3 regions of the Pantoea allii genome follow, and region 1 is predicted to be linked to each of the others. Evidence: predicted binding sites of a transcription regulator. Region 1 holds the regulator's gene; each other region holds the start of a gene.
What was found. The regulator LexA, encoded in region 1, represses DNA repair genes until DNA is damaged. The targets are predictions, from matches to a motif close to TNCTGTATGTACATACAGNA.
Positions count from the first base shown of each region.

Region 2: a site for LexA is predicted at 6,430-6,449, ahead of mutH (DNA mismatch repair endonuclease MutH). Genes of this name have one in related genera too.
Region 3: a site for LexA is predicted at 2,342-2,361, ahead of QNH99_RS12760 (metal-dependent hydrolase). Genes of this name have one in related genera too.

Region 1 covers NZ_CP125958.1:4,347,275-4,358,167, reverse strand. Annotated here, with positions in the region: gene QNH99_RS20435 (alkaline phosphatase family protein) at 185-997, opposite strand; gene psiE (phosphate-starvation-inducible protein PsiE) at 1,660-2,070, shown strand; gene ubiC (chorismate lyase) at 2,154-2,666, shown strand; gene ubiA (4-hydroxybenzoate octaprenyltransferase) at 2,678-3,562, shown strand; gene plsB (glycerol-3-phosphate 1-O-acyltransferase PlsB) at 3,685-6,111, opposite strand; gene QNH99_RS20410 (diacylglycerol kinase) at 6,240-6,608, shown strand; gene lexA (transcriptional repressor LexA) at 6,715-7,329, shown strand; gene dinF (MATE family efflux transporter DinF) at 7,440-8,762, shown strand; gene QNH99_RS20395 (CsbD family protein) at 8,934-9,146, shown strand; gene zur (zinc uptake transcriptional repressor Zur) at 9,267-9,788, opposite strand; gene traF (conjugal transfer protein TraF) at 10,227-10,893, shown strand, end outside.
Region 2 covers NZ_CP125958.1:979,431-990,323, forward strand. Annotated here, with positions in the region: gene QNH99_RS04820 (MFS transporter) at 1-833, shown strand, start outside; gene QNH99_RS04825 (LysR family transcriptional regulator) at 830-1,750, opposite strand; gene lysA (diaminopimelate decarboxylase) at 1,853-3,103, shown strand; gene QNH99_RS04835 (NADP(H)-dependent aldo-keto reductase) at 3,192-4,232, opposite strand; gene QNH99_RS04840 (YgdI/YgdR family lipoprotein) at 4,372-4,590, opposite strand; gene QNH99_RS04845 (TerC family protein) at 4,709-5,419, opposite strand; gene mutH (DNA mismatch repair endonuclease MutH) at 5,520-6,197, opposite strand; gene rppH (RNA pyrophosphohydrolase) at 6,884-7,411, shown strand; gene ptsP (phosphoenolpyruvate--protein phosphotransferase) at 7,424-9,670, shown strand; gene lgt (prolipoprotein diacylglyceryl transferase) at 9,780-10,661, shown strand; gene thyA (thymidylate synthase) at 10,658-10,893, shown strand, end outside.
Region 3 covers NZ_CP125958.1:2,699,147-2,710,039, forward strand. Annotated here, with positions in the region: gene QNH99_RS12745 (fructosamine kinase family protein) at 1-886, shown strand, start outside; gene QNH99_RS12750 (YniB family protein) at 891-1,427, opposite strand; gene hxpB (hexitol phosphatase HxpB) at 1,583-2,251, shown strand; gene QNH99_RS12760 (metal-dependent hydrolase) at 2,384-2,974, shown strand; gene QNH99_RS12765 (L-cystine transporter) at 3,126-4,517, shown strand; gene QNH99_RS12770 (DUF6515 family protein) at 4,713-5,111, shown strand; gene osmE (osmotically-inducible lipoprotein OsmE) at 5,165-5,500, opposite strand; gene QNH99_RS12780 (multidrug effflux MFS transporter) at 5,760-6,962, shown strand; gene nadE (ammonia-dependent NAD(+) synthetase) at 7,080-7,904, shown strand; gene yddG (aromatic amino acid DMT transporter YddG) at 7,956-8,843, shown strand; gene cho (excinuclease Cho) at 8,913-9,776, shown strand; gene spy (ATP-independent periplasmic protein-refolding chaperone Spy) at 9,859-10,344, opposite strand; gene astE (succinylglutamate desuccinylase) at 10,627-10,893, opposite strand, start outside.

The DNA.
Region 1 (10,893 bases):
TGAACGAATATCTACGGCGGAAAGACTGGCTACAGACAAGACGAGGCCGCCCGTTTTGACAGCGCTGAAGGGGAAGACGGTCGCCGTCAGTCCAGGGTGAGGTGCCGCTGCGGCTCATGATGATCCCGCGCGGCGGGAATGTGGAAATCTGTACGTTCTCTGCCCGGTCTTCAGCGCGTTAACGTCAGGACGCTGAACCCGCCAGCAAGGCGCGATGGACCGGCTTATCATGTGTGACGCCGAGCAGCGAACACAGGGTGCCGCAGAGTTCGGTTTGTTGCGGGGCCAGCCCGGCCTTTCGCGAGAAGCCTTCACCAAATACAAACAGGGGAACGGTCGTTTCTTCTGGCAACATGCCACCATGCGAACGGTCATCGTTCATGCCGTGGTCGGCGGTAACCATGACCTGATAGCCTTCCGCCAGCCAGCCTGGCATCCACTGTGACAGATAACCATCTGCCATGCGCGCCCTGTTGCGGTACGCGGTAGAAGAGAGGCCATGCTGATGACCGGCATGATCGATATTCATCGGATGAATCAGCAGGAAGTCCGGGTTGTAACGTAACCGCAGGCTTTCGGCATCTTCAAACAGGTGGGAATCGGGATAGCCGTCGTCGGAGTAAAAGTGCCCAAACTGAACAGGCAGCGTCGGGGCGTCCGTGTGACGATCGCGGGCTGGTTCGAAGGGCGTGCGGTTATACAGTTCGCTTATCCAGTGGTAAGCGGCGGCGGCGGTGGTCAGCCCGGCGTCACGCGCATAGTGAAACACACTGCGTTCGTGGCTCATGCGGTTGACATCGTTATGAATAATCCCGCTTTCCACCGGTGCGACGCCGGTCAGAATGCACTCATATAGCGGACGTGACAACGAAGGCAGCGCACAGGTCAGGCTGTAGTAATGGCCTTTGCCATGGGCACATTCTGCATGCAGGTAGCCCATAGCGTGTTGTGCCACGTGATGACTCAGGCCGTCCAGAATCACCAGAATCGTTTTCATGCTGTTCTCCTTACTGTGGCTTAGGTTGTGCGCGTCGGTACTCTTAACAGGGCACTATTGGGTTGTCTGATGCAGCGTTATTGTTTCGATCATCGTTAAATATTGTTTTTTATCAATAGCTTTTTTGATTGTAAGTACACACAAACTTTTCTGCGAAAACGGAGTGGGTTAAATGCCTTTTCCCGGCCGCATCGCGTCTTATGCGCTGGCGCTTCGGCTGATTAGCTGCCAGTCGATACAGGCAATACCGCTACATAAGGCAGTGAATGCGTAGAGCTGAACGGTGTCGGGCTAAAACCGGGTCTGGATCATTCGGTCGCCAAAACCGAGTCAATGTAGCCCTCACATGTGAAAAAGGGATGACAGGCTTTACCAACAGGTGGATTCAACCAGGTAGTCATAAAGGGATAATCGGCGTCAGGCGTAGCAACAGCCGCAGTTGGCGCGCGATGTGCGTGAAAACATCCATCCTCACCCGCGCTGTTCTTGCTTTATGATTCTGATCTTTCAGGGGTTATGGCGTTCATTAATAAGCATTCCTCATGTCACATTGGGGGGAGGAATGGCAGCGGGTGCGGTAAGCCTGACAGCTATATTGTGATTTAGGTCACACTCACGCATGATAGCGCCAATAAAACCCCATTTAATTTTTGAGGCGTGAGATGAGTGACAAAAACCCGGTAGCACAGAAGATTGCGCGCCTGATGCAGTGGGTACTGAACGCGGGACTGCTGATCCTGGCGGTGATTTTGATGGTGTTTTTGGGCAAAGAGACAGTCCATTTAGCCAATGTCCTGTTTAGCACCGGTGAGCAGGCGTCGTCCTACCTGCTGATTGACGGCATTGTGATTTATTTTCTCTACTTCGAATTTATTGCACTCATCGTGAAGTACTTCCAGTCGGGCTACCATTTCCCTTTACGCTACTTTGTGTACATCGGGATTACCGCCATCATCAGGCTGATCATCGTCGACCATAAAAATCCCATTGATACGTTATGTTATTCCGCGGCTATCCTGTTGCTGGTTATCACCCTGTGGCTGGCAAACAGTAACCGGCTTAAACGCGAGTAACGAAGCCGTCAGCATTCAGGACGGTGTTCCTCGTATCGCTCTGCGCTAAACTACCTCTCTGAAAATTTTTGGGGGAAAGTGCCATGACGCAAGACCCGCTCCGTTTATTACGTTCACTCACTTGGCTGGCGCTGGACGATGCCGCATTTACGCAACCGCTTCGTGACTGGCTGATGGAGGAGGACTCCATGACGCGACGTTTCGAACAGCATTGCCAGAAGGTCAGGGTCGAACCTGTACGCGAAGGCTTTATCGATGCTGACGAATTAGGCGACGAAGGCGCGTTATTACCTGCAGACCAGCGTTTCTGGCTGCGTGAAGTGATTCTCTACGGAGATGAGCAGCCGTGGCTGGCGGGACGCACGCTGGTGCCTGAAAGTACCCTCAACGGCCCGGAAACCATGTTACAGCAACTCGGTACGCGGCCTCTGGGACGTTACCTGTTCTCCTCATCAACGCTTACCCGCGATTTTATTGAGCCTGGCAGCGTCGAAACGCTCTGGGGACGCCGGTCCCGGCTGCGGCTGTCGGGTAAGCCGCTACTGTTAACGGAACTGTTTTTACCGGCATCGCCGGTCTATCGTGATCAAGGTTAAGGGTTTGACCTGTGCAAAACACACAAAAAATGACGAAATGGCAGGCTTACAGCCGCCTGATGCGAATCGATAAACCGATCGGCGCTTTACTGCTGTTGTGGCCAACGCTGTGGGCGCTCTGGCTGGCAAAGATGACCGTCCCACCGCTGCCGACACTGGCGGTGTTTGTCGCGGGTGTCTTTGTGATGCGCGCTGCGGGCTGTGTGATCAATGATTATGCCGACCGTAAGGTAGACGGGCACGTTGAGCGCACCAGGCACCGGCCGCTGGCAAGCGGTGCCGTGACGGCGAAAGAAGCCAAAATGCTGTTTGTGGTGTTGGGGCTGATTGCGTTTGCCCTGGTACTGAGCATGAACCTGATGACCATTATGCTCTCGGTCGTGGGCCTGGCGCTGGCCTGGGTCTATCCGTTTATGAAGCGATATACGCATCTGCCTCAGGTGGTGTTAGGCGCAGCCTTTGGCTGGGCGATCCCCATGGCGTGGGCGGCAGTTAGTGAGTCCTTACCTCTGGTCTGTTGGCTGGTATTCCTGGCAAACATTTGCTGGACGGTGGCCTACGATACGCAATATGCCATGGTTGATCGCGAGGATGACCTGAAGATAGGCGTTAAGTCCACGGCGATACTGTTTGGTCGCTACGACAAATTGATTATTGGTCTGCTGCAGCTGTCTACGTTGGTGTTGATGGCGCTGGTGGGGACGATGCTGGATCTGAACGGCGCGTTTTACTGGACGCTATTACTGGCTGGTGGGTTATTTGTTTATCAGCAAAAGCTGATTGCGCAGCGCGATCGTCAGGCCTGTTTCCGCGCCTTCCTGAATAACAACTATGTGGGACTGGTTCTGTTTCTGGGCGTGCTGATGAATACGCCGCCGTTTTCACAGCTCCTTTAACCGCCCCGACGAGAATCGCGGTCAGTTCGCGAATGTGCGTCAACGCTGCTGAGTGCCTCAGTACCAGCGTGCGAATAAAAAAGGCGACCTTCAGGGTCGCCTTTCTCGTCATCGCGAATCCGCTAATCGTGCGCTACGGCGCTTTCGATGGTCATGCGTACATCGCTGGTGACCAGGTCAGCCAGGATGTGCCAGGTCGCCAGCGTCTGCGCCACGTCGGCATCACCGCTGTCGCTGATATAACCTTCATCACGCAGCGTGAGCACCAGTGAGGAGAACACCGCTTTATCAAAGAACTCCGGCGCATTGATCCCGTGCAACACGCTCAGGCGCTGCGCCAGGGTACGGCTCTCTTTTTCCAGCGTGCCCCGGTTAATGGTGGGCTTGGCGCTAAGAATCGAGAAGGTGATGGCGTAACGCTGCAGCGTCTCACGCACACCGGCGGCCAGCAGTTGAAGCGTACGGTAACGCGCGGTGTTAAACGACAGCAGACCTGCCTCAACGGTAATCAGCCCCTGACGCGTCAGTTCCTGACATAAGTTAGTCAGTAACTGCGGCAGTTGATCATGGCTCCAGCGCAGGAACAGCTCGCTCTTCAGCATGGGATAGATCAGGCTGACCTGACGCAGCAGTTCGGCTTCGCTCAGGTTGCGATGCTGCTGCACAATCGCCGCAATCAGCGACGGCATGACCAGCATATGATGAATGTTATTACGGTAGTAGGTCATCAGTACCGCCTGCTCGCGCGGCAGAATAATGATGTCACCAATACTGTCTTTTTCACTCTCGAATTTGTTCATGCTGAGCGCATGATCCAGCAGGGCTTCGGCAGACATGTCGGGCAAGGTGGCATCCGGCGAGTAGGGCACGTTGCGCAGTAACTGGGTATAGCACTCCAGTTGCTCAACCAACTGCTCGCGGGTCAAAGAGCGCTGACGCGAAGCAAGCAGAGCGGTAACGCACAGGTTCATGGCATTCGCCGCGCCGGCTTCGTTAATACGCACCATGATGGTGGCCGCGATATCGTTCGCCGCCGGGGTCAACCAGCCGGGACGCTGTGCTTCAATGGGATCGATAGCATCGCGCCATTCAGGAACGTGCTTATTCAAATAATTTATCAGCGGTAGCGGCTCGCCAAAGTTCACGTAACCCTGACCGAGATTGCGCAGCTTACGTAAGCCGCGCACCATCTGCATGAAGCCTTCTTTCTCTTTCGTGGCACCGCGAAGCTCTTTCGCATAGGTGCCCACTTCCATGACATGTTCGTAACCGATGTATATAGGCACTAACGTGATAGGGCGCGTGCCGCCGCGTAGCATGGCCTGCAGCGTCATGGACAGCGTGCCGGTTTTCGGATCTAACAGCCGGCCGGTACGTGAACGGCCCCCTTCCACGAAGTACTCCACGGAATAGCCACGGGTAAAGAGTTCACCCAGGTATTCACGGAAGACGGTGGCATAGAGCTTGTTGCCTTTAAAGGTCCGGCGAATAAAGAAGGCACCCAGACGGCGGAAAATCGGCCCGGCAGGCCAGAAGTTCAGGTTAATACCGGCGGCGATGTGCGGCGGGACCAGCCCCTGGTGATACAGCACGTAAGACAGCAACAGGTAATCCATATGGCTGCGGTGGCAGGGCACATAAACAATTTCATGACCGTCCTGAGCCAGCTGGCGAACGCGCTCACCGCCGTTGACGTTGATGCCCTGATAAAGTCGACTCCAGAGCCAACCCATCACGCGATCCGTGACGCGAATCGCTTCGTAGGAGAAGTTGGCGGCAATCTCCTCCATCATTTCAACGGCGTTTTGCTGGGCTTTTTCATGCGAAACCTTCTTGCTGCGGGCTTCGTCTTCTACCGCTTTTTCTATCGCTTTCGATTGCAGCAGGCGATTGAACAAATCCTGACGCGCGGGCAGGCGCGGACCGACCGCTGCCAGACGCTGACGGGCAAAGTGGATACGAGCGACCCGGGCCAGTTTTTGCGCAATTGATTTATCCGTACCGTGTTCAGTCGCCATACGACGCAGGGAAACGGTTGGCGAGAAGCGCACAAAACTGTCGCGACCATGCCAGAGCACAGCAAAGAATTTTTGTACCCCATTTAACAAACGTAAATGAGGCGGATTATCTTCTCCCTGCACTTCCCGGCCGGGTGCGCGGCCGAACATGACGGAAACCGGTAACATCTGGATATCAAGCTCAGGGTTACTGCGGTGCAGATCGAGATACTCGTGGAAGATTTTTACCGACTCGACGCTGGGCACGAAATAGGGAAACACGCGTGGGCCATCGTGGATAAAGACATGACGCGGCAGCAAGGCCCCGTCAATCTCCAGCGGCGAAAGCGGATCGGGCAGCTCGTGCCTGATGCACTGCGCGCGCAAAGTCAGGAGATCGGCCTTTGAATCATAAGGCAGGACATACATAATAGGCCGGGTTGGGTCCAGCCCATGTTCGGATACGGGATCGGCCGGAATGGCCTTACTCTTTACCAGAAACGACAGGGGTAAATTCAGTAATTTATAAAAAAGTATACGCCAACCTGACATAGACAACATGAAGCCTCTTGTTAGCAAAGCGGCGCAAGCTTATCAGAAAGCGCAGCAAAAATCTGTGACAGCGACAATTGTGCGCTGCCCAATATTGACGTCAATCCTTTGAAAAGAGTTCCTTTATTATGACAAATAATGTCACCGGCCTTAACCGAATTGTGAAAGCTGCGGGCTATTCATGGCAAGGTCTTCGTGCTGCCTGGCAGCATGAAGCTGCTTTCCGTCAGGAAGCGGTTACCGCACTGGTAGCGATTATCCTGGCCTGCTGGCTGGATGTCGATAGCGTTTCGCGCATCCTGATGATTGGCTCTGTCGTACTGGTGATTATTGTTGAAGTCCTGAACAGTGCCATAGAAGCGGTGGTAGACCGCACCGGTCAGGAGCGGCATCCTCTTGCTGGACGAGCAAAAGACATGGGCTCCGCCGCCGTTTTCATCGCAATATTACTGGCCCTTTTTGTCTGGGGAACGCTGCTTTGGTCGCATTTGCGATAAGCGTTCCATCTCGCGTCAAATAACTGATTTTGGCCTGAGTTTTGGTTTCCATTTCACCAATACCTGTATATACTCACAGCGACTGTATAAACAACCAGGGGGCGGGATGAAAGCATTAACCAGCAGGCAGCAACAGGTCTACGACTTGATTCGCGACCACATTAATCAAACAGGCATGCCGCCAACGCGTGCAGAAATCGCCGCGCAGCTTGGTTTTCGTTCGCCAAATGCAGCCGAAGAACACCTGAAAGCACTGGCGCGTAAAGGCGTGATTGAAATCGTCTCTGGTGCGTCCCGCGGTATCCGTTTGTTAATGGAAGAAGAGCCATCAGACGGCCTGCCGTTGATTGGTCGCGTCGCCGCCGGTGAGCCATTACTGGCCCAGGAACACATTGAAACGCATTACAAAGTAGATCCTGACATGTTCAAGCCTGCAGCGGATTTCCTGTTGCGCGTGAGCGGAATGTCGATGAAAGATATCGGCATTATGGATGGTGATTTGCTGGCGGTTCACAAAACGCAGGAAGTGCGTAATGGTCAGGTTGTGGTTGCGCGTATTGATGATGAAGTCACGGTAAAACGCTGGAAGAAACAGGGTTCTGTGGTGCATCTCTTACCTGAAAACAACGATTTCGAGCCTATCATTGTTGACACACGTGCCCAGTCTCTCACCGTTGAAGGTCTGGCTGTCGGCATTGTCCGTAACGGTGAGTGGTTGTAAAACCCGTTAAGGTTATTGGCATGCGTCAATCTTAACGTTCTCCAGTCTGCCCTTACTTTGCCGCTGTGGGTTTATCTCTGGCCCCGGCGGTTTATCGCACGGATTCAAGAATGCGCTTTCTGACAGCTACCGATAAAAACCTGTGGCGGTTAGCGCTGCCCATGATCCTGTCAAATATCACGGTTCCTCTGCTCGGTCTGGTCGACACGGCCGTGATCGGCCATCTTGACAGCCCGGTTTATCTGGGTGGTGTGGCTGTCGGTACGACCATCACCAGCTTCATCTTCATGTTGCTGCTTTTTCTGCGTATGAGTACCACGGGCTTAACGGCTCAGGCATTGGGTGCGGGTGATAAGACCGCTCTGGCGCGAGCGCTGACTCAGCCACTGCTCATCGCGCTGGTCGCGGGCCTCTTATTTATCTTCCTTCGCTATCCCGTTACGACGTTAGCCACCCGCTTTATTGGTGGGGACCCCGCGGTATTGGAGCAGGCAGCCCTGTTTATCCATATTCGCTGGCTCAGTGCGCCCGCAACGCTGGCTAATTTAGTCATCCTGGGCTGGCTGCTGGGCGTTCAGTATGCCAGGGCACCGGTCATCTTGCTGGTGGTAGGTAACGTCATTAATATCCTGTTGGATCTCTGGCTCGTGCTGGGTTTGCACTGGGGCGTGGCGGGTGCCGCTAGCGCCACCGCGCTGGCAGAATACGCAACGTTACTGGTCGGTGCGGTGATGGTGTGGCGCGTACTAACGCTGCGGGGTATCACCTTGGAGATGCTCACTCACAGCTGGCGCGGCGACATCCACCGCCTTCTTCGCCTTAATCGCGATATTTTACTGCGCACCTTGCTGTTGCAGCTCTGCTTTGCCTCTCTTACCGTGCTCGGCGCCCGCATTGGCCCTGACGTCGTCGCGGTCAATGCCATCCTGTTAATGTTCATTACGTTCACCGCCTACGCGCTGGATGGGTTTGCCTACGCCGTAGAAGCCTTTGCCGGTGAAGCGCACGGGGCAAAAAACGGCACCCGGCTGCAGCAGGTATGGCTATCTGCCTGTCGTCAGGCGCTGGTGGTGGCGCTGTTTTTCTCACTCGTCTATGCCCTGTTTGGCTATCAGATAGTGGCATTCCTCACCTCTATCCATGCGCTGCAACAGGCCGCTGACCGCTTTTTGATCTGGCAGATTGTCATGCCGCTAATCGGCGTCTGGTGCTATCTGTTGGATGGCATGTTTATTGGTGCGACAAAGGGAAGAGAAATGCGTAACAGCATGGCGGTGGCTGCCTTGGGCTATTTCCTGACGCTCGCTACGGTGCCCCTGCTCGGCAACCATGGTTTGTGGCTGGCGATAGCGGTCTTCCTTGCCCTGCGTGGCTTATCCTTGTGGCTGGTCTGGCGTAAACACTGGCGCAATGGCACCTGGTTCACTGCCTGATCGCTGAACCGGAATTATGACGCAGGATACATATTATTTTCATTTTTTCCGGCAAACCTGAAATTACCTACTACAATTAACTTTGAATGGCGCTGTTAAGTAGCGCTTTATATCGTGATTTTGTTTAACTGCAAAATAAAACGAAACCGAAGGATGACGTGGAGGTCTGCAATGAATAAAGACGAAGCGAGTGGTAACTGGAAACAGTTCAAAGGAAAGATGAAAGAGAAATGGGGCAAGCTGACCGACGATGATATGCAAGTCATTGAAGGTAAACGCGATCAGCTGGTCGGAAAAATTCAGGAACGTTACGGCTACGCGAAAGAAGAAGCGGAGAAAGAAGTAACGGCCTGGGAAGGTTCCAACAAAGATTACCGCTGGTAATCACGCTTTCAGGGACGCTCCTACCCGGGTCGGTACGCTCATGCCGGCCACCGCACAAGGATGTGCACATTAACCCTGTAACCCCAACCCTGTAACCCCAACCCTGTAACCTCAACCCTGTTAACCCCGTTTACCGCGCTTTTTCCCTTCAGTCTGATGGTCGTGATCACAATGTTCATGATGTTCACAGGCCTCAACTTCAGCACAGTTCTCACATAAACCATGAGCTTCAATCACGCTATGGCGTAGCACAAAGTGTGCCTCCTGAGCTAAAGACGCGATGATCTGCTCTGCGCCTTGAGCCTGCTTCTCTGTCACCCCAGCACAGCGATCGCAAACCAGCATAACCGACGTATGCGCAGGCGCTTCGAAGTGATGACACATGACATAACTGTTATTCGATTCAACCCGATGAATAAAACCCTGTTCGAGCAAGAAATCCAGCGCACGATAAACGGTAGGCGGCTTAGCCTGCGGCTCGCTAACCCGCAACTGATCAAGCAGGTCATAAGCACTGATAGAGCCTGGCTGTCCGGCCATCAACCGTAGCACTTCTGCTCGCTGGGTCGTCAGGCGAACACCGCGCTGTAAACACAGCTTCTCAGCCTGGGTCATAATTTGCTCTGGCGTCATGGTTGACATGGCGTTTCTCCGCTAGACAGGTGATGTTATCTTATCACAATAATCGTTATGACGTTGAACCTTGCCGCCAGCCAGACAGCGCCCGCCTACACGCTTCTGTTTCTTCCCTTCCGTTCGCTTATCCTTTGCTGAAAGCTGGCTTCGTACCAGTCTGTTTCAGAATGTTTATAGATATTTTTTACTTTTACTTTACATCTCACTGAGTTAAGAACTAATGTTTAAATGTTCTTAATAAAGTGCTGGCCCAGACTGGATTTGCCTGAAGCATTTTCGGCGGGAACCTCACATATCGGATCGAAAAATAATCAATCCACGGAATTGCGCCACTATTTACTCTGAATTCACAGCAATAAAGCGTTAGCAATCCTCCACAATGGAGCTAACAAACTATTCAGTCGTTAATGTATTAACGGCAATATTTCAGGTGATGATAAGCAAATGGCAAAATTAACCGTTCCACGTTCCGTTCTGGTTTTTCCTGCAGTATTCAATGCCCTGGTTTTTTCATCTTCCGCACTGGCCGCCGGAACCTGGTATGATGCCCGCAACGACGCCATGGGCGGAACGGGCGTGGCGTCCTCAAACTACGGTTCGGCTGTGTTGGCTAACCCGGCGTTAATGACCAAAGCCAGGCCCGACGATAACGTCAGCATTATTATTCCCAGTGCCGGTGTGCAAATCACGGACAAAGACAAGATGGTCGATAAGATCGATACCATCACGGATACGGTAAATCGCTATCAGGATCTGTTCGGCAACGCCACAGGATTTGAGCTGTTACGCCGTATCCCGCAAATCCAGGCTGCCTCCGGCGACTTAGCCAATACGCTCAGGGATTTACGCGGTAATAAAGCCAATGCCACAGCGGGTGCGGCAATCGCCGTAACCATTCCCAATGAAACACTGCCTTTTGCCTTTATCACCAAGGCTTACGGTACGGCGCACGTTCGCGCGAATGTGAAAGAAGGTGACATCGTTATTCTGCAGGGCGTTGCTGATGGCACCTTTGCAGGTATTCCTGGCGGTGCCTTTGGCCTGGCGAACGTTCAAAACCTGCTGGGCTCCAGCGCGAATGGCCTGGCGGCGTTGAATACGGATTACGGTA
Region 2 (10,893 bases), 1.2 Mb from region 1:
TAGGGTCGGTGGTTGCGGCCAGTCTGGTTTCCGCCGATCGTCAGGCTTCAGCCGTCGCGTTGATGTTCACTGGTCTCACATTGGCAAACGTCTTAGGCGTGCCGCTGGGAACCTGGTTTGGTCAGCTGTTTGGCTGGCGTGCCACGTTCTGGGGCGTTTCGGCTATCGGCGTGCTGGCATTTATCGCGTTGATCACCAGTCTGCCGGGGAATAAAAACGAGAAGCCGGTCAATCTGGCAAGCGAAATCAGCGCGCTGGCAAATGGCAAACTGTGGCTGTCATTGCTGATGACGGTATGTTTCGCCGCCGCCATGTTTGCACTGTTCAGCTACATTGCGCCGTTGCTGTTGCAGGTTACCGGCATTGGCGATCGTGGCGTGAGCTGGACGTTGTTCCTGATTGGCGCGGGCCTGACCGTGGGCAATATTCTGGGGGGCAAAATGGCCGACCGTAAAGTCTCCCTGAGCCTGATCGGCAGTTTTTCGCTGATTACGCTGTTCTCACTGCTGTTTAGCTGGACCAGCCATGCGCTGTGGCTGGCGGAAATCACATTGTTCTTGTGGGCGATGGCAACCTTTGCAACGGTTCCCGGCCTGCAGATCAATGTTGTGCGCCACGGTAAAGAAGCCCCCAATCTGGTTTCAACCCTGAATATTTCCGCTTTTAACGTGGGCAATGCGCTGGGCGCGTGGGTCGGTGGCGCAGTGATCGCGCGCGGCTATGGACTGACGGCGGTGCCGGTTGCCGCTGCTGCCCTGGCGGCGATTGGGCTGGTCGTTTGCCTGATCACCTTCCGCAAGTCAGGCGGTACGGCGGCCCGGGTGCATGCTTAAGCGAGCTTGTTCGCAATCTGCTCGGGAAAACGGGCCACCTGTTGCTGCAGATGGCTCACAAACGCCTCGACCAGGGCCGATGCTGGCCGATGTTGCGGCCTGACCAGGCTGATAGTAAAAGGCACGGCAACGCTAAAAGGGCGCATGACCACACCGCTGTCGGCATAATCTAATGCCGTCAGCGGATTCACCACCGAGATCCCTACACCGGCCTGCACCATGGCGCAGACGGACGCTGCACTGTGGGTTTCCATCACCATCCTGCGCGTCACGCCCTGTTCATGAAACAGCGCGTCGAGCAACTGACGATAGCTGTCCGTGCGTGACAGACTGACATAGTTCTCACCGGCAAAATCCTGCGGCGTCAGCACGCTATGCTGTGCCAGTCGATGCTGCTGCGGCAACACGCACACTTCATCGCAGGTCAGTAGCGCCAGCCGAACGGTCCCGGCGGGGGCATGCTGCGTTTCCGTAAGCCCCAGATCATAACGCTGTGCCGACAGCCACTCTTCCAGTAGCGGCGATTCCTGCGGAATAATATTCAGACTGACATCGGGATAACGCTGCAAAAAAGTCTGACAGACAGGCGGCAGCAGTGACTGGGAAAAGACCGGCAGGCAGGCGATGGACAGCTCGCCCTGGCGAAACTGGCGCAATCCTTCTGCCGCATCGATGATGCGATCCAGCCCATACCACGAGCGCTGTACCTCTTCGAACAGACGTAATCCCTGTACCGTGGGTTGTAAGCGGCCGCGCACGCGTTCAAACAACTTCAGACTCAGCTGCCGTTCAAGGCGCGCCAGTTCACGGCTGACGGTGGGCTGCGAGGTTTGCAGCAGCGTTGCAGCCTGAGTGAGGTTCCCACTGGTCATAACGGCATGAAAAATCTCGATATGCCGCCAGTTGATGTTTGCCATGGGCTATTCCATATCATTTTTGCATAGATGCTATTAAAACAGATATTTTTCGGCATGGCACGATTCTGGCTTAATGGCTTTATTGCCACAGGAGAAAATTTCATGCCTCGTCCACTCAATACGACTGAATCTGCCCTCAACGTTGACCATTTATTGCCGCTAGCGCGCCAGTATAACGGTCCATTCTGGGCCTATGATGCGCAGATTATTCAACAGCGCATTGCCCAACTGCACGCCTTCGACGTGGTGCGTTTTGCGCAAAAAGCCTGTTCTAACACGCACATTCTGCGCCTGATGCATGCTGCGGGAGTAAAAGTCGATTCAGTTTCCCTGGGCGAGATTGAGCGTGCGCTGGTGGCGGGCTTTAAGCCCAACAGCGATGAAATCGTCTTTACCGCTGATGTTCTGGATAACGCCACGTTGGCCAGGATAGCTGAACTCAAGGTGCCGGTGAATGCCGGCTCCGTCGACATGCTGCATCAACTGGGTGCCGTGTCTCCCGGACACGCGGTCTGGCTGCGTATCAATCCGGGTTTTGGTCACGGCCACAGCCAAAAAACCAATACTGGCGGCGAAAACAGTAAACACGGTATCTGGCCCAGCGATCTGCCTGCTGCACAGGCCGCCATTGAACAATATGGACTGCGCCTCATCGGTATTCATATGCATATCGGTTCAGGCGTGGACTATGCGCACCTGCAGCAGGTCTGCGATGCGATGGTCGATCTGGTGGTGCAATTTGGTCAGGATATTGAGGCTATCTCTGCCGGCGGCGGTCTGTCTGTTCCCTATCACTATGGGGAAGACGCGATCGATACCGATCACTATTTTGGCCTGTGGGATGCCGCACGTCAGCGCGTAGCTGAACATCTGGGCCATGCCGTGAAGCTGGAAATTGAACCCGGCCGTTTCCTGGTCGCAGAGTCAGGTGTGCTGGTTTCGCAGGTTCGGGCGGTAAAAGAGATGGGCAGTCGTCACTTTGTGCTGGTGGATGCAGGCTTCAGTGATTTGATGCGCCCATCCATGTACGGCAGCTACCACCATATCTCTCTGATGGCCGGTGATAACCGGACTATCAACGAGCAAACGACGATCGATAGCGTGGTCGCGGGGCCTCTGTGCGAGTCAGGCGATGTTTTTACCCAGCTTGAAGGTGGCAAGGTGGAAACCCGGGCGATTCCAGCCGCTAAAGTCGGTGATTACCTGGTGTTTCATGATACCGGCGCTTACGGCGCGTCGATGTCTTCCAACTACAACAGCCGTCCGCTGATTCCTGAGATCCTGTTCGAAAACGGCGAGCCGCGGGAAATTCGTCGCGCGCAACGCATTGAGGAACTGCTGGCGCTGGAATGAGCCTAATGCGCGCAGTCAGGCTGTCGGGAAAGGGAAAGACGATGGCCGATATACGCCAGCCGCGCAACAGCCCGGCTGGCAGTGCATATCAAGGTGCAGGATAGGTATAACGGCGATGGATCGCTTCAAGCGCTTCCAGAACCTCATTGCTGAGGGTCAGGTTGGCGCTGTCAATATTGATCTGTAACTGGTCCAGCGTGGTCGCGCCCAGCAGGGTGCTGGAAACAAAGGGTTGCTGACGGACAAAAGCCAGTGCCATTTGTGAAGGATCAAGCTGATGCTGTTGAGCCAGCGCCACATATTCCGCCACCGCCAGTTGCGACTGCTCGCCGCTGTAACGTGTAAAGCGGCTAAACAAAGTATTACGCGCGCCAGCAGGTTGCGCACCGTTAAGGTATTTTCCGCTCAGCGTACCAAAAGCCAGGCATGAATAGGCCAGCAGTTCCACGCCTTCATGTTGACTGATTTCCGCCAGGCCCACTTCAAAGCTGCGATTCAGCAGGCTGTAGGGATTTTGAATAGAGACGATACGCGGTAGCTCGTGCTTTTCAGCCAGTTGCAGGTAACGCATTACGCCCCACGGCGTTTCATTCGATACGCCGATATAACGAATTTTGCCTGCCCGTACCTGCTCGGCCAGTGCTTCCAGCGTTTCTAACAAGGTGACAGGCACGCTGTTCTCACTGTATTGATAGCCGAGCTTGCCAAAGAAGTTGGTTTGGCGCTGCGGCCAGTGCAGCTGATACAGGTCAATGTAGTCGGTATTGAGGCGCTTCAGGCTGGCGTCCAGCGCTTCGCGAATATTTTTGCGATCCAGCGCCATGTTAGGGCGAATCGATGCATCGTTGCCGCGCGTCGGCCCGGCGACTTTACTGGCGAGAATGATTTTATCCCGGCTGCCGGTCTTTTTTAACCAGCTACCAATATACTTTTCGGTCAACCCCTGGGTTTCGGGACGCGGCGGTACCGGATACATCTCGGCGGTATCAATCAGGTTAATGCCCGAACTGACAGCTAAATCCAGTTGAGCGTGGGCGTCGGCTTCGCTGTTTTGCTCACCAAACGTCATGGTGCCCAATCCAAGCTGGCTGACTTCCAGCGTGCTATGGGGGATACGGTGATAATGCATTGCCGGCTTCCTTTTCTGTAGGGATAAGTATTCTGTCTTCAGGGACTATAGCGCGAGGCGTAGCGGGTAACAAAGGGGAACAACAAAGAGAAGTAGCCTGCCGACGAGGGGAGTGGCGACAGGCTGATACGTTTCGCATCTAGCGTTCAATAATGGTCGAGACTTCATCACTGTTAATCTGCACGGTATGGCCCGACTGATCGGTGTACTGCACCAGCCCCGTTTCTTTATCAATACTCGGTTTGCCTTCGGTCATAATCATACGGCCATCTTTTGTTGCCATGACATAATTGGAACTACATCCCGCTAATGTCACCGCAGCAGCGGCCAGTAATACAATTTTAATCAGCCCTTTCATTATGCTTATCCTCACGAATCGTCCATAGCAAAAAGTGTAGTAATAAATCCTTTTACCGATTGGGTTAATCGTATCAATCTGAAAATAACGGGGCGGCGCGGGGCCGCCCTTGACAATGCTAGCTCACTTTTTTCTTACTGCGCATAAGGTTAAGGCACTCAACGGCCATTGAGAAGAACATGGCAAAATAAATGTAACCTTTTGGTACATGCACGGCGAAACTTTCCAGAATCAGGGTGAAACCCACCAAAATCAGGAACGAAAGTGCCAGCATTTTTACCGACGGATGGCGATCAACGAACTCGCCAATAGTGCGGGCAGCAAACATCATCATGAGCACGGCAATGACGACCGCCGCCATCATAATAAACAGATGGTCAGAGAGGCCCACGGCCGTAATCACCGAGTCGAGACTAAAAATGATGTCGAGCAACATGATTTGGACAATCGCCCCAAAGAACGAGTTAACGTTGCTCTTGTGCTCGGTTTCCTCGCCTTCAATGGTTTCATGAATCTCCATGCTGGATTTCCACAGCAAAAATAATCCCCCAAACAGGAGGATCAGATCGCGTGCTGAAAAAGCATGATCCATCAGCGTGAAAAGCGGGTTGGTGAGTTTAGCGACCCAGGCAATGGAGGCCAGTAAACCCAGACGCATTAGCATGGCACCCATCAAACCGATACGACGTGCGCGGGCTTGCTGGTGTTTGGGAAGTTTCGCCACCACTAGCGACAGAAAGATAATGTTATCAATGCCCAGCACCACTTCCAGAATGGTCAGGGTACCCAGCGCCAGCCAGGCGTTGGGATCGTAAATCCAATCGAACATACCTGCACTCATATCCTAAACGAAAATTAAACAAAGATTATACGCACCAAATTTGTCTAACTCACCTTTAAATACAGTATCGGACATGAGAACGCCGTCGTCAGACCAGGAAATGACGCGCCAGTAAGGGGCCGGTAAAGCTTTTCTTGAGATAAAAACCACGTGGCAGCGTCATGATCGGCTGTCCGCGATCGCCAATCCCTTCGGTTAACGCTTTGCTGTTGGCCGCTTTCGGGCGAATCTGCAGCCAGGCACCATGACGGGCGGTAATACGTTCCACCTTGCCCAGTACGATCATATCCATTAACTCTTCCCAGTCCTGACGCAGCATCTCATCTTCCTGCGCGTCAGGGCTCCACAGCAGTGGCGCGCCAACCCGACGTTCGGCTAAGGGGATTTCACGCTCGCCTTCTACCGGGACCCACAGGACGCGCGCCAGCTTATGGCGAACATGGCTGTTTTGCCACGTCACACCGCTGTTACCGGTGAGTGGCGCGACGCACACAAACGTGGTTTCCAGCGGCTTGCCATAGCGATCGACAGGGATCGTTTTTAGTTCTATCCCCAGATGGGCAAAATCCTGTTCTGCTTTACTGCCCGCGCTGGCACCTAAGTGTAATTCCAGCAGCATACCTACCCAGCCTTTGTCCCGTTTAAGGTTGGCAGGCATCGGAATGCCCGCCTGTTCAGCCAGGGTTTGCAGCGTTAAACCCGCCAGCGTTTGTGCGCGTGACAGCAACGTTGCCTCATCTTCAGGTGGCCCGGGAAGGAATGTCATGTGAATAACTCATAATGATTAATAATTAAGCAGCCTGCGGCAACCTAAGGTTTTCCACAGGAAAGAACGCGGTATAACTCACATAATAACATGAAACATAGTACTTTTTTTTGAAGTGAAATTTGCCTGCTCTCACTAATGTAGCAGGTTATCCCAACTTGCTATCAACAATGAACAGGATCTCAGGCCCAGTTATCCACAGAAAAATGGGATAACCCTGGCTGGAACGGCCTACTGGTTCCATTTACAGCCTTGACTTTGCCAGTTTTTGACAAGAATTGGCCGTTTTGATGCAAGCTTAAGCCGATTGCTGTGGATAAAAAGCGTTGTGGTGGATCTTTAGCCAATTGTCAGCGTGAAGGATTTGTCCGGTGGATTTTCAGTGGGTAAAAAGCGGGTTATGCAAAAAAATTATCTTACATTTCAATTGAAAAAGACAATCTGGTTTTGAGCCTCCTCCGAAGTATCCTGAGATGTTATTCAGTTAACTCCCGCGTTCTGCACAAAGCTATCCACAGAAAACGTGAATAAGATCGCTCTTTTTAGTGGTCTTTGTTTATAACTTCGCATTAGTCTGTGAGTTATCCCAGTATTACGCCTGTAACCGCCCGCAAATCCAGTGGTTTACCGCCTGTAAGGAGTGTGAAACAATCAGACCATTCAATTTTAGCTTTTGAGGTAGTCCGGTGATCGATGATGATGGCTACCGCCCGAATGTTGGTATCGTAATTTGTAACAGGCAGGGGCAAGTGTTATGGGCCAGGCGCTTTGGACAGCACTCCTGGCAATTTCCTCAGGGAGGCATCAATCCCGGTGAAACCGCAGAACAGGCAATGTATCGCGAACTGTTCGAAGAAGTCGGGTTACACCGCAAAGATGTTCGAATACTTGCTTCTACCCGTAACTGGTTACGCTACAAGTTGCCAAAACGTTTGGTGCGTTGGGACACAAAACCGGTTTGTATTGGTCAGAAACAAAAGTGGTTTCTTCTGCAGTTGATGTGTAATGACGCAGATATTAATGTGCAACACAGCAGCACGCCGGAATTCGACGGCTGGCGGTGGGTAAGTTTTTGGTATCCGGTACGTCAGGTTGTTTCTTTTAAGCGCGATGTTTATCGTCGGGTTATGAAAGAATTTGCTGGCGTTGTCATGTCCATGCAGGAGAGTGCGGTGCAGCGAAATCATCCTGCCCATCGACGTAAAAGAGGATAGGCCACGCCCTTTATGCTCACTCAGTTGCGAGAAATTGTTGAAAAGGTGGCGAGTGCGCCACGTCTGAATGAAGCACTCGACATTCTGGTTAATGAGATCTGCCTGGCGATGGAAACGGAAGTTTGTTCCGTCTACCTCGCCGATCACGAACGTCGCTGTTATTACCTGATGGCCACACGCGGCCTGAAAAAACCGCGTGGCTTAACGGTCAAGCTGGCGTTTGATGAAGGTATTGTGGGCCTGGTGGGGCGACTTGCCGAGCCAATTAACCTTGCCGATGCGCAGAGCCATCCCAGCTATAAGTACATCCCTTCTGTAAAGGAAGAGCGCTATCGCTCTTTCCTTGGCGTGCCTATTATCAGCCGCCGTCAGCTCATGGGCGTGTTGGTGGTTCAGCAGCGTGAACATCGACAGTTTGATGAAAGCGAGGAGTCGTTTCTCGTTACCTTAGCCACGCAGCTGGCAGCGCTACTGTCTCAATCGCAGTTGAGTCAGTTGTTCGGTCAGTATCGTCTGGCGCGCATTCGGGCCATTGCTGCCGCGCCAGGTGTCGCTGTCGCTCCTGGATGGGTGGATGAAACCCAGCCGCTGCTTGATCAGGTTTCTGCCGCCTCGACGCTGGATCAGCAACGTGAACGCGAACGTTTATCGCTGGCGATGAGTGAAGCCGCCAATGAATTTCGTCGCTTCAGCAAACGCTTTACCGCCAGCGCGCAGAAAGAGAGCGCGGCGATCTTCGACCTCTACTCACACCTGTTAACTGACGCACGGTTGAAAAAAGATCTCTTTGCTGAGATCGAACGCGGATCGGTCGCCGAGTGGGCGGTCAAAACCGTGATTGAAAAGTTTGCCGCCCAGTTTGCCAGCCTGACGGACAGCTACCTGAAAGAGCGCGCAGGCGATCTGCGGGTGCTGGGGCAGCGCTTGCTGTTTCACCTCGATGATTCTCTGGTGGGCGTCAACGCCTGGCCTGAGCGTTTCGTCCTGGTGGCGGATGAACTGACGGCGACAACGCTGGCGGAAATTCCCCACGAGCGGCTGGCGGGGATTGTGGTCCGCGACGGCGCGGCAAACTCCCACGCGGCCATTTTAACCCGCGCGATGGGGATTCCGACCGTCATGGGCGCGGACATTCAGCCCAGTCAGTTAAACAAACGTCTGCTGATTGTCGATGGCTATCGCGGCGAACTGCTGATCGATCCTGAACCGGTGCTGGTGCAGGAGTACCAACGGTTAATCAGTGAAGAAAATGCCCTCAGTAAAATGGCTGAAGGCGGCGTGGACAGGCCTGGTGAACTGAGAAGCGGTCAGCGCGTGCAGGTCATGCTCAATGCGGGGTTAAGCCCGGAGCATGAGCAGACGCTGGGCAGTTGGGTTGACGGTATTGGCCTTTATCGCACTGAAATTCCCTTTATGCTGCAGAGCGGCTTCCCGTCCGAAGAAGAGCAGGTTGCTCAGTATCAGGGCATGTTACAACTGTTCCATGAAAAACCGGTTACGCTGCGCACGCTGGATATCGGGGCAGACAAACAGTTGCCGTACATGCCGATTAGTGAAGAGAACCCTTGCCTGGGCTGGCGGGGCATTCGTCTCACGCTCGACCAACCCGAGATTTTTATGGTGCAGGTGCGCGCCATGCTGCGTGCTAACGCCGCGTCAGGCAATCTGAGCATTTTACTGCCGATGATTAGCCATATCGATGAGATCGACGAGGCCAAACGCCTTATTCAACGCGCCGGAACGGAAGTGGAAGAGATGCTCGGCTATACGATTCCGAAGCCGCGCATCGGGATTATGATTGAAGTGCCTTCCATGGTGTTTATGATCCCGCATCTGGCCTCACGCGTCGATTTTGTGTCTGTCGGGACCAATGACCTGACCCAGTATTTACTGGCGGTGGATCGCAACAATACGCGCGTGGCGAATCTGTATGATTCACTGCATCCGGCGATGCTGCGCGCGCTGCAGGCCATTTCCATTGAAGCCCATTTGGCGAATCTGGAATTATGCTTGTGTGGTGAAATGGCGGGCGATCCGATGTGTGTGGCGCTCTTGATAGGGATGGGATATCACCATCTCAGCATGAACGGCAAGAATGTCTCGCGCGTAAAATATCTGCTGCGCCATCTGGATTATGAAGAAGTGCAGAAACTCAGTACCCAGGCGCTCAAAGCTTACTCGGCGTCAGATGTGCGTCAGCTGGTGTCGGCGTTTATGGAAGAGCGCGGTCTGGGCGGCCTGATTCGGGGTGGGCGTTAACCCAGGTTACATTTCTGCGGCTACTCAGAAAACTGGCTGTGCTATCATGCCCAGCCCTAATTTATGTGCATCACGTCCCCTTTTCAGGGCTGAAAATATACGGTGAATGATGAATAACGGCTATATCGCATTTCCGCAGTTCGACCCGGTAATCTTCTCGATCGGACCGCTTTCGCTTCACTGGTACGGATTGATGTATCTGGTGGGTTTTGTTTTCGCCATGTGGCTGGCGGTGCGTCGGGCGAACAAGCCGGGCAGCGGCTGGAAAAAAGAGGAAGTAGAAAACCTGCTTTACGCCGGTTTCCTGGGCGTTTTCCTGGGTGGACGTATTGGTTACGTGCTGTTTTATAACCTGCCCCTGTTTCTCGATAACCCACTGTACCTGTTCAAAGTCTGGGATGGCGGTATGTCATTCCACGGTGGACTGATTGGCGTGATTCTGGTGATGCTGATCTTCGCTCGCCGTACCAAACGACATTTCTTCCAGGTTTCAGACTTTATTGCGCCTCTGATTCCGTTTGGCCTCGGTGCTGGTCGCCTTGGTAATTTCATCAATGGTGAGTTGTGGGGCCGCGTGGATCCCAACTTCCGTTTTGCCATGCTGTTCCCGGGTTCGCGCAGCGAAGATATCGCGCTGGCAGCCAACAACCCACAATATCAGGCATTACTGAACACTTATGGCGTACTGCCACGTCATCCTTCACAGCTCTATGAGCTGTTTCTTGAAGGCATCGTGCTGTTCATTATCCTGAACCTGTTTATTCGTAAACCACGCCCGATGGGCAGCGTTTCTGGCCTGTTCCTGATCGGCTACGGCTGCTTCCGCTTTATTGTCGAATTCTTCCGTCAGCCCGACGCACAGCTTGGTTTGCTCACCGGTGGACTCAGCATGGGACAACTGCTGTCTCTGCCCATGATCATTGCCGGTGTGATTATGATGATTTGGGCGTACCGTCGTCGCCCGCAGCAACAACTTCACGAGGAAAAATGAAACAGTATCTGGACTTAATGCGCTACGTGTTGAACGAAGGCACACCAAAATCTGACCGTACCGGTACAGGCACGCTTTCAATTTTTGGTCACCAGATGCGTTTTAATCTGCAGGATGGTTTTCCGCTGGTCACCACCAAGAAGTGCCATCTGCGCTCCATCATTCATGAACTGCTCTGGTTTCTGCAAGGCGATACCAACATTGGTTACCTCAAAGAAAACAAGGTTTCAAT
Region 3 (10,893 bases), 1.6 Mb from region 1:
AGCCATTAGTCGTCTGTTAAACGAGCCATTTGGTCACGCCGATATTACCCAACGTCTTGAACTTCCCGGTGGGGACGTACATCCTGCCTGGCTGATTCGCTATGGCGACCAGGATGTATTTGTAAAATGTAACAGCCGCGACAAGGTGACGCTTTTCAGTTGGGAAGCCGATCAACTCGCCCTGCTGCGCCGAACGCAGACCGTCCGCGTGCCGGAAGTATACGGCGTCGGCAGCGATCGGGATTACAGTTTCATTCTGCTGGAGTACATCAAGCCTGAGCCTCTCGACGCGCACAGCGCGCATCAGTTAGGACAGCAGCTGGCGCGCCTGCATCAGTGGAGCGAGCAGCCCCAGTTCGGTCTTGATTTTGACAATAACCTGACGACCACGCCACAACCTAACAGCTGGCTACGGCGCTGGTCTGCTTTTTTTGCAGAACAGCGCATCGGCTGGCAGCTGCAAATCGCCGCAGAGAAAGGCATCCTGTATGGCGATGCCGATCTGATTGTCGACTGCGTGCAGCGAACGCTGGCATCACATCATCCCCAACCTTCTCTGCTCCATGGCGATCTGTGGCCCACCAATTGCGCAGCCAGCCAGAGTGGGCCATGGATTTTTGATCCGGCCTGTTACTGGGGAGATCGGGAATGTGACCTGGCCATGCTGAGCTGGTTTAACGATCTGCCCAGAGAAATCTTTGACGGTTATAACCAGACCTGGCCGTTACCGGATGGCTTCTCACAGCGCCAGCCGGTCTATCAGCTTTATTATCTGCTAAATCGGGCGAACGTCTTTGGCGGCAACTGGCTGGGAGCCGCGCAGCTTGCCGTAGGTCAGCTACTGGATGATGATGCACTGGCGGCCGGTCAGGCTAAACCGGCCTGACCGGTTACAGAAAACCCAGCAGAGAAAGCAGGAAATATCCCGCGATGGCAATCACCACCGGCAGAATATAGAGCGGGAAAATCTGCAGGAAAATGGTGTGGCGAGGTACGCGCACCTTCTCTTCTAACTGCTGACGTGTGCGCCCTTCACTGCCCTTAGCCTGTTCAAGAATCATCTGGTCTTCAATGCCTTCCCGCACGTGGCGCGCCTGACGTCCCATGCGGGAACCTGAAGCTTCCAGCGCCAGACCGACGAAGATCAAAATATAGACAAGCCAGAATCCCAGATTCATCTGTCCGTTAAAGTCCGGCACAGGTGAGTTATGCCAGAAAACGTTCAGGAACGGCGTATTAAAACGAATCATGTCGACCATAACATGAATAAAATCAAGCATAACGGCATCAATGCCAGGCTTCTTTTCACTGTGCTTAAATAAAAAACTCAGCAGTGAGATTATTGTGGATACTAACGCCAGTAAAAAAACTATCCAGCCGACGACACGCTTAAGGATGGCAATGCGGCCAGCCTGTTGATAGGTCATGATATCTCCTGAACCCAAAATCCTGTTAGCCTCTAGTCTACCTGCCCTTAGGGCGTTTTCCCAAAAAAAAGCGCGGGCTGCGCCCGTAATGCCTCTCCTGAGCGAGCCTCCCCCGTTCGTGATAAAGTAGGCCGTCATGTTTACGGGAGAGCCTCATGCCTTACCACCGCCCTGTTTATGCTGCTTTATTTGATATGGATGGATTGCTGATCGATTCGGAACCGCTTTGGGACAGAGCCGAAATGGATATCTTTTCAACTCTGAATCTCGATCTGACGCGCCGCCATGAGCTCCCCGATACGCTGGGGCTGCGCATCGACCAGACCGTGCGCATGTGGTACGAAACCCTGCCCTGGTCAGGACCGAGCCAGCAAGAAGTGACTCAGCGCATCATCGCCCGCGCGATGGAACTGATCGCCACGCAGCGCCCGCTGCTACCCGGCGTTGAATCGGCACTGACACTGTGCAAACAGCATGGCCTGAAAATCGGCCTTGTCTCGGCTTCGCCACTGTTTATGCTGGAAGGCGTGCTGGAAATGTTCAACCTGCGCCACTATTTTGACGTGCTGTCATCGGCGGAGAATCTGCCCTACAGTAAGCCGCATCCGCAGGTGTATTTACAAGCTGCCGACGCGTTGCGTATCGATCCGCTTCACTGCGTTGCCCTGGAAGACTCTGTCAACGGAATGGTCGCGAGCAAAGCGGCGCGCATGCGCGCGGTTGTCGTCCCGGCTGCCGCGCATCAGGACGATGCCCGCTGGTCGCTGGCCGATGTTAAGCTGAGCAGCCTGACACAGTTGACGCGCGCGCATTTGCTGGGTTAATTGTGGCTACGCTGTAACCTGTTGCACAACCTTAAAAAATTAACGCTTCGTTACAGCGTCACGGGTTCTCATTTACTGGATAAATCCCTATACTGGATGCATCGACAGTTTTTCTTGCAGCCAGGTTTTATCATGACGGCCGAGGGCCATATCTTTTTTGCTGTTGCCAGCGCTATTTTCGCTAAACGGGCCGAACTTACCCCAGTGATGGCGCATGCCGACTGGTGGCATTTGATTCCGGCCACGCTACTGACCTGCCTGCTTCCCGATATCGACCATCCTAAATCCCTGTTAGGACAGCGGCTACGCTGGCTGTCGCACCCTATTGCGCGGGTGTTTGGCCATCGCGGATTTACCCACAGCCTGCTTGCCGTGGCAGCCAGCCTGTGGTTGTTCCAGATCAACGTGCCGAAAAGCTGGCCTGTCCCGGCGGATGTGTTGCAGGGCATGACGCTCGGTTATCTGAGCCATATTGTGGCTGATATGCTCACCCCCGCCGGCGTTCCCCTGCTCTGGCCCTGCCGCTGGCGTTTTCGCCTGCCAGTGCTTAACAGTCAGAAAGGCAATCAGCTGGAGCGTACGCTTTGTCTTTGCCTGATTGGTTATGCCTTATGGTTCCCGCTGGGGATGCCGTCGTTTGGCGAAAATGGCTGGCCGGCCCAGGTATTTGATACGCTGCAAAACGGCGTCAGTCGTCTCATCTCTGCGCAATCAGAACGCTAAGCCGGGAGCAAAACAGTCCCGGTTATAAGCTATTCCATTTGGATATAAGATTGCGCCATTTCTAACTGTTACCATTTCCGAATACGTATCTTTACGATCACTATCTTTGCCGCTCTCCTACCAGGGAATGCTGCATAACTTCGGAGTTGCTATGGATATTCCTCTTACGCTTAACGTCGTAGCATTTGTCGTGCTGCTGCTTTTATTGTCACGCATGAGCCGCGCAAACTGGAGCCTGTCAAAAAAAGTGCTGACCGGTTTAGTGCTGGGTGTGCTTTTTGGTCTGGCACTACAGCTGATTTACGGCGGCAACAGCGATATCGTTAAAACCTCAATTAGCTGGTTCAACATCGTGGGTAACGGCTATGTACAACTGCTGCAGATGATTGTGATGCCGCTGGTGTTTGTATCCATACTCAGCGCCGTGGCCCGTCTGCACAATGCCTCTTCGCTGGGGAAAATCAGTTTTCTGACTATTGGCGTACTGCTGTTTACGACGGCCATTTCCGCCCTGGTCGGCGTTTTCGTAACCGGTTTGTTTCATCTTAACGCCACCGGCCTGGTACAGGGCGCACAGGAAACCGCTCGCCTGAGCGCGATTCAGAGTAACTACGTCGGTAAAGTCGCCGATCTGACCGTACCGCAATTAATCCTGTCGTTTATTCCTAAGAATCCGTTTGCTGATTTAACCGGGGCCAGCCCGACCTCGATCATCAGCGTGGTCATTTTCGCCGCCTTCCTTGGCGTCGCTGCCCTGCAGCTCCATAAAGACGATGAGGTTAAAGGCCAGCGCGTCCTGACCGCTATCGATACCCTGCAGTCGTGGGTGATGAAGCTGGTGCGCCTGATTATGAAACTGACACCTTATGGTGTGCTGGCGCTGATGACTAAAGTGGTGGCCGGTTCTAACCTACAGGACATCATTAAGCTGGGCAGCTTTGTGGTGGCGTCCTACTTAGGACTGACCATCATGTTTGTGGTTCATGCCCTGCTCTTATCGGTCAACGGCATCAATCCTATGCGGTTTTTCCGCAAGGTCTGGCCGGTACTGACCTTCGCCTTTACCAGTCGCTCCAGCGCCGCCAGCATTCCGCTGAATGTTGAAGCCCAGACTCGCCGTCTTGGCGTGCCCGAATCGATTGCCAGCTTCTCGGCCTCGTTTGGTGCCACTATTGGACAGAACGGCTGTGCCGGTCTTTATCCGACCATGCTGGCAGTGATGGTGGCCCCAACGGTCGGCATTAACCCTTTTGATCCGCTGTGGATTGCCACACTGGTCGGCATTGTGACGTTGAGTTCCGCAGGCGTGGCCGGTGTCGGCGGCGGTGCGACCTTTGCCGCCCTGATTGTGCTGCCCGCAATGGGGCTGCCGGTTACTCTGGTGGCACTGTTGATCTCCATTGAGCCCCTGATTGATATGGGCAGAACAGCGCTGAACGTCAATGGTTCCATGACCGCAGGTTCCCTGACCAGCCGCTGGTTGGGCCTGACCAATAAACGCGTTTTAGAACGCAGCGAACACGGTGAATTAGAACACAGTTAATCACTGCAGACCTGGCGCCAGCCGCCAGGTCTTTCCCCCTTTTTCTGTCTTATCTTCTCCATATTTCTTCTTGATTATCGTGGTGCCGTTAAGAAAACGTTAAGCGTGGTAAACGGGCAATAATACAGGGTATTTCTGCTTGTCTTTATGCGGCAAAAAGAGAATTCTGCAGGTAATAACTGCAGGAGAACACTCATGAAAACGGTTATCGCCTCATTACTGGCGTTAGCGATAGTTGCGCCAGCTCACGCTTTTGGTCGTCCCGGTGACTGGGGACCTGGCCCGCACTGGCGACCCGGCCTAGGCTGGCATGGCCCGGCACCGCGCTGGCACGGTCCCGACCACTTCCACGTTTTGCCACTGGCCGCGACGGCGGTGTTGATCGGTGGATTAACTTACTACCTGCTTAACGGCAGTTATTATCAGCGTCACGGGGAAGAATACGTGGTGGTGGAACCGCCCGTGCAAACCTATGAAAGCGGCATGCGGGTTCTGGATTTTAACGGCAGGCGTTTCTACGTGCAGGACGGTCATTATTATCAGCGGGAAATTAACGGCAGCTATATTGAAGTCCCTCGTCCGGCGGGATTATAGGCATAAAAAAACGGCTCGCCTGATGGCGAGCCGTTTCTTGTTAAAGCGGGTAGTTACTGCTTAACCTGCGGGTCAGTATCGTACTCAGCACAACTCTGGAAGCCATAGTTCATCACGCGACCGGTATCGTTATAGCTAACGAAGTAAGTCTGTGGCTTGCCTTCACGCTCGCCAATGACGTAGCTCTGGCAGGTACCACGTGCATGCACCATCGTGATTTCAGTGGCTGCAGGGCCAGCAATCTGACGAACCTGTTCGCGAGTCATGCCTTTTTTGACATCCTTAACCACAGGCTTAGTCACGAAGCTTTCCGCACGATCGTAAGTCGTACAACCAGAGAGCGCAGCCAGCGTCAGCGCTGCAGCGATACATCCCATCACTTTATTCATCTTGTTGTTCCTCGTTTTTTTGTCCATGTGCTGAGAAGCCTGGAACATAAAACGGTTTTTTTCAAGTTAATGACGTACTTAAACTCAATCTGCCCTGAAAGATTTGATAAAATGCGCCGCAATGGTCTTAACGCAGCGGTTATTCAGGCGAATAGTGGCGCTGACCGGCCTGCCTTAATGGCTAATGGCCCGCGTTTCAAGGCGGGCGAACAACACAAGTGACGTTGTCACCAATAAGCATTCTGGTTCCAGAGGATTAATGACGCTTTCATCACCAAACCGACGGGTTTACGCCATCACCCTGGGATTACTGGCTGCGTTGGGGCCGCTCTGTATTGACCTGTACCTGCCCGCCCTGCCGCAACTGGCGCAGGATCTCCAGACCTCGACCTCAACGGCTCAGCTCAGCCTGACTGCCGGACTACTCGGATTGGGTGCCGGACAGCTGTTTTTCGGGCCAATGAGCGACAAATTCGGCCGACTGCGCCCGCTAACCTTATCCCTGGTGCTGCTGTTTATCGCCTCGATAGGCTGCGCCCTGGCACAGGACATTCACCAACTGTTACTGGCCCGCCTGTTTCAGGGCTTAGCGGGCGCAGGTGGCGCCGTCCTGTCGCGGGCCGTGGCGCGTGACATGTACAGCGGCCATGAACTTACCCGTTTTTTTGCCCTGCTGATGCTGGTCAACGGCCTGGCCCCTATCGGCGCACCGGTATTAGGTGGCGCACTTATGGCCGTGCTGAACTGGCGCGGTATTTTTGTGGTATTGAGCTGTATCGCCGTTTTACTTATCCTGCTGGCGCGCTGGAAGCTGCATGAAAGCCTTCCTGCCGAACGTCGTAGTCAGGGCTCTGTATTTTCAGCCTATGCTGCGCTGGGTCAGGTTATTACCCATCGCCCTTTTATGGGATTTTGCCTCACACAGGGGCTGATGATGTCTGGCATGTTTGCCTACATCGGTGCCTCACCCTTTGTGTTGCAACAACTTTACGGCTTGTCTCCGCAGGCGTTCAGCTTCTGCTTTGCCGCAAACGGTATTGGATTAATCATCGCCTCACAGACCAGCGCCCGGCTCTGCCCACTGTGGGGAGAGTATCGCGTATTGAAAGGCGGTCTGACGCTGGCCTGTGTCGCATCGAGTGCGTTGCTGATTGCCGGGCTCAGCCATGCGCCTCTGCCGTTGGTGCTACTCGCCCTGTTCTTTACCATTGCCAGTAACGGGGTGATTGCCACGACGGCGTCGTCGCTGGCGATGCAAAGTCAGGGACAGCGCGCTGGCAGCGCCTCGGCGGTGATTGGCGTCACCGGCTTTACCCTGGGCGCTATTGCCGTGCCGGTAACGGGCATTGGCGGGACATCAGTAATCAGTATGACGCTGACGATTTTTGGCTGCTACATGCTGGCTATACTGACGTTTACCGTTCTGGCGAAAAAACCCGCAGCCGAAGTAAAAAGCGTCTGATTCTGCCCGTCTCAATAAAAACAGCGGTCGCTTTGGCTTGTTGTTTCCCGGGATGCGCGTTAGCTTTAAAACATGCTTTGTATTGTGCCAACGGGCTACAGACTTAAGGAGATGTTGATGTCACTGCAGCAGGAAATCATTACCGCACTTGGCGTTAAGCCAACTATCGATCCACACCAGGAGATCCGTACCAGCGTTGATTTCCTTAAAGCCTACTTAACGCGCCACAGCGGCCTTAAGGCGTTGGTACTCGGTATCAGCGGCGGACAAGATTCCACCCTGACCGGCAAGCTGGCTCAGATGGCGATAACGGAGCTTCGGCAGGAAACAGGCGATAACGACTACACCTTTATCGCGGTGCGTTTACCTTACGGCGTACAGGCAGATGAGCAGGATTGTCAGGACGCTCTGGCCTTTATCCAGCCGGATCGTTCGCTGGTGGTCAATATCAAAGAAGCGGTGCTGGCCAGCGAGCGGGCGCTGAAAGAAGCGGGGATCGTGCTGTCCGATTTCGTGCGCGGTAATGAAAAAGCCCGCGAACGGATGAAAGCCCAGTACAGCATTGCAGGTATGTCCAAAGGTGTGGTGGTCGGTACCGACCACGGCGCAGAAGCGGTAACCGGCTTCTTCACCAAATATGGTGATGGCGGCAGTGACATTAACCCTATCTTCCGCCTGAATAAACGTCAGGGAAAACAGTTACTGAAAACGCTGGGCTGCCCTGAACATCTTTATCTGAAGAAACCCACGGCCGACCTGGAAGATGATCGCCCTGGCCTGCAGGATGAAGTCGCGCTGGGTGTCACCTACGATATGATCGATGACTATCTGGAAGGCAAAACCATCGCGCCGGACAGCGCGAAGATTATTGAAGGCTGGTATCTGAAAACCGAGCATAAGCGTCGTCCGCCTATCACTGTTTTTGACGATTTCTGGAAATAACTTTTGCCGCCCTTGTCTTCTGACAAGGGCGTCTTTGCCGACTGAACCCCCATGCCTGCAACCTTACCACGCGCGACATTAATCGGTTTGAGCGCGATTTTGCTCTGGAGCACCACTATCGGCCTGCTGCGCAGCGTCAGCGAGGCGTTTGGCCCGACTGGTGGTGCCGCGCTTATTTACTCCACTACCGCTGTTTTGCTGTGCCTCACACGCGGCGTTCCCAACCCACGTAACATGCCGGGCCGCTATCTGCTTACAGGCGGCGTGCTGTTTGTCGGTTATGAAATTTGCCTGGCACTGGCGGTCGGCCTTGCCCGCGATCGTCACCAGTCGCTGGAGATGGGGATGATCAACTATCTTTGGCCCTGCCTGACAATCGTGCTGGCGATTCCGTTTAACCAGCAGCGTTTTCGCCTGTGGCTGTGGCCCGGACTGCTGCTTTCCCTCTGCGGTATTATCTGGGTGATGAAAGGCGCTAACGGGAATGTGACAGGTAAGATGGCGCAGAATATTGCCAGCAATCCAACAGCCTACCTGCTGGCGTTTATCGCAGCGATTGCGTGGGCGCTCTACAACAACATCACGCGCCGCTATGCTCGCGGCAGCAACGGCGTCACCCTGTTTTTTATGGTGACGGCCCTGGCGCTATGGCTCAAATTCGCGTTGTTCACGGAGTATGAAACGCTGCAATTTAGCGTGACCGCTGCAGCAGAAGTGCTGTTTATGGGCGCGTCAACGGCGGTTGCCTACTCTGCCTGGAATTACGGCATCCAGCATGGCAACCTGACGCTGTTGGCGACGGCATCTTATTTCACGCCGGTACTCTCGGCGTTGCTGGCCTCGCTATGGCTGGGGCTGACGCCACCGATAAGCTTCTGGCAAGGCGTTGCTATGATCACCGCTGGCTCTCTGATTTGCTGGCTGGCGACAAGGCGTTGATGAATCTCTGACTGGCGAACCTTTAACCTGCCTGTTACACTGTATGGACAACCAGTACAGGAGTCCGTTTTGGTCAGACGTGCAGCCACTCATCGCCTCGAATTTGACGCGGCAACCATTTATGAATATCCGGAACATTTGCGTGAATGGCTCGAAGGCCTGCCAAATCAGCCCGGCGTTTATACTTTTCATGGCGACAGCGATACCTTGCCGCTTTACATCGGCAAAAGCGTTAATCTGCGTTCGCGCGTGATGTCCCACTTTCGTACACCCGATGAAGCAAAAATGTTACGCCAGTCGCGGCGCGTTAGCTGGATCCCCACAGCAGGCGATCTCGGTGCGCTGCTGCTGGAAGCGCAAATGATCAAAACGCAGCAGCCCCTGTTTAATAAACGCCTGCGCAAAAATCGTCAGCTTTGTTCTCTGCAAATTACCGCAGAGGGTAAACCGGAAGTGGTGTATGCCCGTGACGTCGATTTTAGCCAGTCGCCGAACCTGTTTGGTCTTTACCGCAGCCGTTTTGCCGCGCTGGAACGTCTTAAGCAGCTTGCCGATGAATATCAGCTGTGCCACGGCTTGTTAGGGCTGGAAGCGTTGAGTGCCAACCGGGGCTGCTTTCGTTCTGCCCTGCGCCGCTGTGCCGGTGCCTGCTGTGGCAAGGAACCGGTCAGCGATCATCAGGACCGACTGCTCGCCGCGCTGGAAAACGTCCGGGTATTCTGCTGGCCATGGCAAGGTGCGGTGGCACTGGTGGAAGAAGGTAAACACCTGACGCAAATCCACGTTATCGATCACTGGTTCTATCTGGGTTCCGTGCAAACGATGGACGAGGCAAAGTCCCTTAAACGCGGCAAAGGCGGGTTCGATCACGACGGCTACAAAATTCTCTGCAGTCCGGTATTGTCTGGTCATTACCCCATTATTCCCCTTTAGAATAAAAAAAACCGCCGACACTGCCCACGCCAGGTGGGCAAGGTCGGCGGTCTTCAACCGTCTTTACTGATTAACGTGCGGCTTATTGAGCGGGTGCAGGTGCCATCTTGCCGTGCATCGGACGTTTTTCAGTCAGGTGCTTTTCAAAATTCGCGTTGTACTGTTTTTTCTGCTCCGGCGTCAGCACGTTATACAGTTTATTTTGGGTTTCCATCATGGTCACCGCGTTGGCTTTGGCATTCGCGGTCATTTTATCTGCCTGCGCTTCAGCCTGGGCTTTGTCGAAGCTGTCAGAAGCGATGATGGCGTGCGTTGCACGACGTTCATCCTGTGACGGGCGCTGCATTTCATCGCGGCGCTCTTTCATAATTTCGTGCATTTTGGTTTTCTGGTCTGGTGTCAGATTCAGCCCGCCAAACATCATATCCATACCGTGACGCATCGGTTTATGCATCGGCTTTTCCGTGCCTGCCGGTGGTGGCGTCAGATTGTCGGCTTCAGCATGAACAACCGTTGCCGCGCCGAATGCCAGAGTTGAAGCCAGTAACAGAGAAGTTAATTTACGCATAACAGTGTCCTTTTTATTCACTTGTTCAGTTTCGTAACGACAGCACTCTGTCGCGTCTTCGGAAACAAGCATACGACGTTGAACGTCAATTACTGCGAGCGAGAGTAAAAGCGTGAAAGCGCAAAAGCCACAATTCAGGCAATCATGGAGGGATTAAGAAGAAAGGCGTCAGAAATTGAAAAAGAGTATGAATAATCAGGAGATTTCGGATAAATCGTGGAGAATTGTAATGCCTTTAGCAGTAAAGCGGAAGGTGTCTTCCGCTATTTTGTATCGATAACGTCAAAGGGGCAAAGCCTGGGTTTGCTCACTCTCTTCGATCAGCATGAGTCCAGCCCGCAACCCCAGAGCCACACGGGGATTGGGGAACAACACATATTCCCGCGCCTGCTGCACGAAATAGCGCCTTTCCCCGTCTTCCGCTAGCAAAGCGCCCTGCGGAAAGGCGGTAAAGTTCTTGGTGTCGTCGCTCATATGAAGCTGAAACTTTTCACTGTGGCGGGTGATCTGCTGGCTTACCCGATAGCGACGCGGAACAGATTGCGCTTC